Regions from separate parts of the Bacillus altaicus genome, predicted to be linked through region 2. Evidence: a T-box and tRNA genes for the amino acid it is inferred to sense, from the RefSeq annotation. Region 2 holds a T-box; the other holds one or more tRNA genes.

Region 1 (3,420 bases), 2.1 Mb from region 2:
AATCCACTAGCGGTATATCTTCTTCATTCAACATCCCTTGCGCAAACAAAGCAAGCTGTGCCAATTTTTCCTTTTGCTCAGGAATTATATCTTTCGTTTGCAAAACTTCCTCAACAGTTTCGATGACACCTTCATAATCATTTGTTTGAACTAAAATAGTTACATACGTTTCAAGAATATCACCAAATAATACAGCTCCTATTTCAAGCAACTGCTTACATTTTCCTTTCGCTTCTTCCATACGTTTTAATTCTAGCAAACAAATAACTGAAGCTAATTCTGTTTGTTCCGTTTCTGCATTATACTGACGTAATATTTCAAAGCAGCGCAATGCATCTTCGAATTCCCGCTCTTTCAACGCTAAAAAACCTTTATCAATATAGCGTTCTGATAGTTGCGGAAACAATACGACCGTATTTTCTTTTTTATCCATACGTCCGCCTCTTTTTCTAGATTTTAATGATCTTCAAAGTAAATATATCAAATGCGTAATGAGAACACAACATTCCAAAATTATTTATTTGAAATATAGGAATATTCTATTTTCGCAACGAAAAGCAACAAACTTTTAAATGAAATTCATTTTTCACAAACAAAAACCCTCAGCAACAGACGCAGAGGATTCATCATTAACGGAAAGCTTTTATAATTGTGGGGTATATAACAAGGGTAATAATTTGGAGAACAATAATTGCCATAACAATCATGCTAAAATAGAAGATCGGTTTACTTCGCTTCATTAAAAACATAATAATAAGCATCGTACAAGCAAACAAACTTAAAAAGAACAAACTTGTTGTCGAACTAAGTATACCACTCGGGACAAAGAACAATAAAACTACACTACAAGTACCTATAATTCCAAATAACCATTCCATCCATTCACTCATTCCCTTTCCCTCTCATGGCAGTTTTTTCTACGCTACTAAATGTTTTACAACATCAATTACATATGTTAACTTTTCATACGCCACAAACCCAAAAGCTACTGTTAAACCCGTTACGATTAATCCCTTCATCATCTCTTCCTCCTCATGTATCGTTGTTATCTTCATTATATAGGATTAGTAATTTGTTACCATCGAACTTCCTTACACTTACCTTACAGAGTTGTAAGATTTCAAAAATAAGTTTAAAATCATGTTAATATATTTTTGTACAATTAAGAATTTAATTTACAAGGGGGATTATATATGTTCAAAAAAATGGCTGCTGATGTTTTAGGTTTAAGCGATGTAGGTTCTGTCATCACACCGAAAGATTACGATAAGGTCGATGCTGATGATTACGTTATGCATGAAGATGGAGAGAAAATTTATTTTCTTATTAAATCAAAATCGGATGAATATTGTTTCACAAACAAAGGATTAATTCATCTAGATGGTACAAGTGCCACAAGCAAAAAACGTACATTACGCCGCTTTAGCTATAGTAAATATCAAATTAAAAACGTAGCACTCGAAACTGCAGGAACGATTGATTTAGATGTAGAAATTAAATTTCAAATGGGAGATGAGCATTACTCAATTGATGTTCATAAAAAACATATTGAAGAATTAAAAGATTTATATAAGGCTTTACTTAAAATCGAAGAAATCTCATACGACAACGACATTACATTGCAGTATGCACATAAAAGTTTAGATATGGCATCTAACGCTTTCAGCCGTATTTCAAATACACAAGTAAATTTAGCAGAACAGTTTAAAGAAATGAACGATATCGCCTTTAACTGGCTCGTTGATACGAAAAAGCAATATAATGTGAAAGATTACGGTTTTGTCTTTGAAAAGTTTATTAATAACTAATTTAAAACAAACAAAAAACCTTGTTATCAAAAGATAACAAGGTTTTGTTAGCGTCCCAGGAGAGATTCGAACTCCCGACCGTACGCTTAGAAGGCGTATGCTCTATCCGGCTGAGCTACTGGGACATGGAGCGGGTGAAGAGAATCGAACTCTCGACCAGAGCTTGGAAGGCTCTTGTTTTACCACTAAACTACACCCGCATATGTTATTTTATTTTTCTTCGTTAGCGCCGTTGCCCTATCGACAATATTTATTATATTCATAACCACTTATAAAGTCAACACTTTTTTAAAAGAGGATAATTTTCCTTATCCTCTTTTAAAAATTGCTTGTTCCACCAGCTGTCCGTCTAATGTTTCAAAACGAACTTCTATATGATTTTCATCCATTTCTAATAAAGCGAATGTTTTTTCCACACGAGAGCGCGGGAGCAAAATACTTCCTGGATTAATAAATAAAATCCCATCAATTAATTCTGCCCCTAATACATGAGAATGTCCAAAGCATGCTACTTGCGCTCCTACTTCTTCTGCATGATACGCTAACGTTTGTAACGTCATTTTCACATTATGACGATGACCGTGCACAACTAAAAAACGAATTCCATCTACATCAGTTACAATTTCACCTTGAAAGTTAGCATAATCACAATTCCCTTTTACAACATGGAAACCTTGCAGCTCTTCGTGAGCAGGCGTTAGCTCTGAATCACCACAATGAATCATGACATCTACTTTCCCTTCGTAATTCTCTTTTAACTGCTGTAATTCCTTCACAGAGCTATGACTATCGCTTACGATTAAAGCTTTCATCAATCTCTCTCCCTTATTCTTCTAAAAACCATTCCGGGATTTTTTCTTCTAATTTACGAAGAGCACGCCCGCGGTGACTAATCGCATTTTTCTCATCTGAGCTTAGCTCCGCCATCGCCTTTTTATATTCTTCTACATAAAAAATCGGATCGTATCCGAAACCATTTTCCCCGCGGCGCTGTTCTAGAATTTTCCCTTCGCACGTTCCGTTTACAATAACCGGCTCTTTATCAGCTTCAGGGAAAGCAACTGCTAACGCACAGTAAAAACGAGCTGTACGTTTTTCTAAATCGACGTCAGTTAACTCTTGTAACACTTTATCTATATTCGCCTGATCATCTTTCGGCTCTCCAGCAAAACGAGCTGAATATACACCTGGCTTCCCGTTTAAGGCATCTACAATAAGACCAGAGTCATCCGCAATTACGACGGAATTCAATTGTCTACTAAGACTGTCCGCTTTTAAAATTGCGTTTTCTTCAAATGTTTCACCAGTTTCTTCGACTTCTTCAATATGAGGAAAATCGTGTAAAGATTTCACTTCTAAGTCAAATCTCTCAAATAACTCAGCAAACTCACGTACTTTCCCAAGATTTTTCGTCGCTACAACAACTTGCTTCATATTTTCCACCTCTACTCTATATGAGATACGATGTCACCTAATGCTTCTTTTTGCTTTTCAACAAGTTGGAAAATCCCTTGTTCAGCAGCATCAAGTAATTCATTTAATTCAGCTCTGCTAAACGTCGCTTCTTCTCCAGTTCCTTGTACTTCAACAAACTGACCTTTTCCAGTCATAA
Region 2 (3,420 bases):
AAACTTCGAATCAATACGGACCATCCTCTCTACAAATATTTTAATTGATTTCGTAACAAAATTATAGAATTCTTACACTTCGTAGCGTATAACACTTTATAAATAAGAATTTATTTAAGAAAATACAAAAAGACAAATCCGGTTAATGACCGTCTGATTTGCCTTTTTGTTACAAAATTTTTATTTTACATCTCCTCAGGTGCCCCTACCCCAAGTAAACGTAATCCCTCTTTTAATACAACCGTCACAGCGTAAGCTAATGCGAGTCTACTCTCTTTCTCTTCGTTCTCTTCTAATATACGAACATTTCCATAATATTTATTGAACGCTTGTGCTACATCTAATACGTATTTTGAAATAGTAGATGGCTCATTTTTGTTGAAGGCCGCTTCAATTACTTGCGGGAATTTATAAAGTAATTTTACGACACTCCAGCTATAATCATCTTTTAATGCAAAAGTACAAGTTTCAAATTCTACACTTTCTTTTCTTAAAATTGAACAAGCACGCGCATGTGTGTACTGCACATATGGTCCTGTTTCTCCTTCAAATTTCAACATATTTTCTAATGAGAATTCGATATTATGCATACGCTCATTTTTTAAATCGTGGAAGATAACTGCTCCAACACCGACTTGTTTTGCCACGTCTTCTTTTTGTTTTAAATTAGGATTTTTCTCTTCAATATTTTGTTCCGCAAGTGCAACAGCTTCTTCTAGCACTTCTTCCAATAAAATAATTCTGCCCTTACGTGTCGACATTTTCTTACCATCTTTTAAAATGAATCCAAACGGTACATGTTCCATCCCGTCAACCCAGTTGTAGCCGAGCTTTTTTAATACAGTGAAAAATTGATTAAAATGTAAACTTTGTTCTGGGCCAACTACATATAGTGCTTTATCAAATTCGTATGTGTTTTGACGATACAATGCCGCTGTTAAATCACGCGTTGCGTAAATAGTTGCACCATCTGATTTTCTAATTAGGCAAGGCGGCATACCTTCTTTTTCTAAATTAACGACTAATGCGCCTTCTGATTCTTCAAGTAAATCGTGCTCTTCTAAAATCCCAATAAAGTCTTCCATTTTATCGTTATAGAAAGCTTCTCCTTGAAAGTTTGTAAATTCCACACCGAGAAGTTCATAAATACGAGAAAATTCTTTTAAAGACTCATGACGAAACCAATTCCAAAGTTCGACTGCTTCTTCATTTCCTTCTTCTAGCTTTTTAAACCATGATCGTCCTTCTTCTTCTAGTTCTTTGTTCTCTTTTGCTTCTTCATGAAACTGAACATATAACTTAAATAACTCACGTATCGGATCCTCTTTAACTACCTCTTCATTTCCCCATTTTTTATATGCGGTAATTAACTTTCCAAACTGCGTGCCCCAATCGCCAATATAATTGATTCCGACAACTTCATACCCACATTTTTCGGCGATATGTTTCAGCGAATTACCAATCATTGTAGAACGTAAATGCCCCATTGAAAAAGGTTTCGCGATATTAGGAGAGGAATAATCGATAACTACCGTTTTTTCACATCCAAAGTGATTTTGACCGTACTCTTCTTTCTCCGCTAAAATTGTTTTTAATACTTCATCACTTACTGTTTCACGATTAAAAAATACATTTACATAAGGACCAACAGCCTCTACTTTCGTAAAGAACGGATCATTTAATTTCTCCGCCAATTCCTTCGCTATAATAGCTGGTGATTTTTTATATTGCTTCGCTAGTGAAAAGCATGGGAACGCTGCATCTCCGAATTCATCTTGTTTTGGTGTTTCGATTAAATCTAAAATTTGATTTTGTGTTAATTCATTCGTAAAAATATTCGATAAACTTTTCGCAAACTGCGTTTTATAATTCATACTATAACCTCCTTATTTTTTGAAACACAAAAAACTCGTCTCTAAAAAAGAGACGAGTTTTAACCCGTGGTACCACCCTTGTTGTTCATTTCGAACCACTTTCCCGTTTATAACGAGGACAGGGGGCCTCGGCTTACTCTACTATTCGTTCAAGAAGCGTCTCCGAAGTGCGCTTCATCTTTTTCTTCTGCACTAGGCTCACACCATCCCTAGCTCGCTTTCCTTCTGAAAAAGATTACTCTCTTCATCACAGACAGTATATTTAATTAATTATTGCTTATTATACATCTTTTCAAACAATTAGCAAGGGTCAATTACACCAAAATGAAACTTAGCGCTTTTTCTTTTGTATACATAAAAATTGTGTTTTTCAAATCTAGAACTACGGAAATGATCTTTCAGAACGACACGTTTTCTCGCCACACGCTTCGCTTCCGCAATTGTTTCATCAGTAATATCATGATACAAAGCGAAGTGTTTTAATCCTTTAATTCCATCTGATTCGATGATAGTTTCTTCAAACATCGGATCAAGATAAACAACATCATAACTATTATCTTCACATTGCGTTAAAAATGCGAAATGCTCTGTTTGCTTTACATCAATGCTTTGCATTGCCTCATCGATTTCAGAAACAGATGAAGACCATGTTTGCAAGCCTTTTCCCATGATGTAAGCCATATATTCGTTTCCTTCAATCCCTGTTACTTTTCCGTTCTCACCAACAATATAACTAGCTACAATACTATCTGATGCCATACCGAGCGTACAATCTAATACTGTCATTCCGCTCTCTAATTTGGTAGCTTGTATAAACGGATCATGTTCTCCGCGCATTAACCTTTTCACACGAAACATTGCTGAGTTTGGATGAAAGAAAAACGACTCTTCCGTACCCTTTGGATAAATAGCTAATCGGTTTTTCCCTACAATCAGCACATCTTGTTCATACTGCTCATGCAGTTTGTGCACAGGTATATCATTACGTAAAACGAAAGAACAATTTAATTCTTCTGCTACCTTATTTCCATAAGCTGTCATTTCTTTATTTGTTCTTCCTGCTGTTGTTACTATCATTTTTTCACCTCTATATAAAGAAAAGAGGGAGATTTACTCTCCCCCTACTTTAGCAATTCTTTTCGAAAGCTTGCTCTAAGTTTGTAATAATTTCGTCCATTGTTGCGCCTTCAATTTCATGACGGTGAATGAAGTGGACAACTTCTTTTCCTTTTAGTAATGCCATAGATGGTGAAGATGGAGGAATTTCTCCGAAGTATTCACGCATTTTCGCAGTAGCATCTTTATCTTGACCTGCAAATACAGTTACAAGATGATCAGGTTGTTTTTCAGCACGTACAACTGCTTGACCTGCTGATGGGCGTGCTAAACCAGCTGCACAACCACAAACAGAGTTTACAACTACTAAAGTTGTACCTGTTGCATTCTCAATAAATTCTGTTACAGCTTCTTCTGTAGTTAACTCTTCAAATCCAGAACGCACTAATTCTTGGCGCATTGGAATTACCATTTGACGCATGTATTCTTC

Evidence for each region. A T-box is a leader RNA that pairs with one kind of tRNA and senses whether it is charged. The one in region 2 lies ahead of argS (arginine--tRNA ligase), so its partner is inferred to be a tRNA-Arg.
Region 1: it has a tRNA-Arg gene. The T-box ahead of argS (arginine--tRNA ligase) is inferred to sense a tRNA for this amino acid. The anticodon was not compared.

What each region holds. Positions count from the first base shown of each region.
Region 1 is NZ_CM143394.1:1,251,950-1,255,369, reverse strand. It holds gene ACE38F_RS06610 (hypothetical protein) at 1-433, opposite strand, end outside; gene ACE38F_RS06605 (hypothetical protein) at 630-878, opposite strand; gene ACE38F_RS06600 (PH domain-containing protein) at 1,194-1,808, shown strand; tRNA gene ACE38F_RS06595 (tRNA-Arg) at 1,860-1,933, opposite strand; tRNA gene ACE38F_RS06590 (tRNA-Gly) at 1,935-2,008, opposite strand; gene ACE38F_RS06585 (metallophosphoesterase) at 2,117-2,620, opposite strand; gene ACE38F_RS06580 (XTP/dITP diphosphatase) at 2,634-3,242, opposite strand; gene rph (ribonuclease PH) at 3,254-3,420, opposite strand, start outside.
Region 2 is NZ_CM143394.1:3,368,314-3,371,733, forward strand. It holds gene ACE38F_RS17450 (DUF2085 domain-containing protein) at 1-14, opposite strand, end outside; gene argS (arginine--tRNA ligase) at 186-1,874, opposite strand; T-box leader at 1,920-2,134, opposite strand; gene ACE38F_RS17460 (class I SAM-dependent methyltransferase) at 2,175-2,951, opposite strand; gene ACE38F_RS17465 (BrxA/BrxB family bacilliredoxin) at 3,001-3,420, opposite strand, start outside.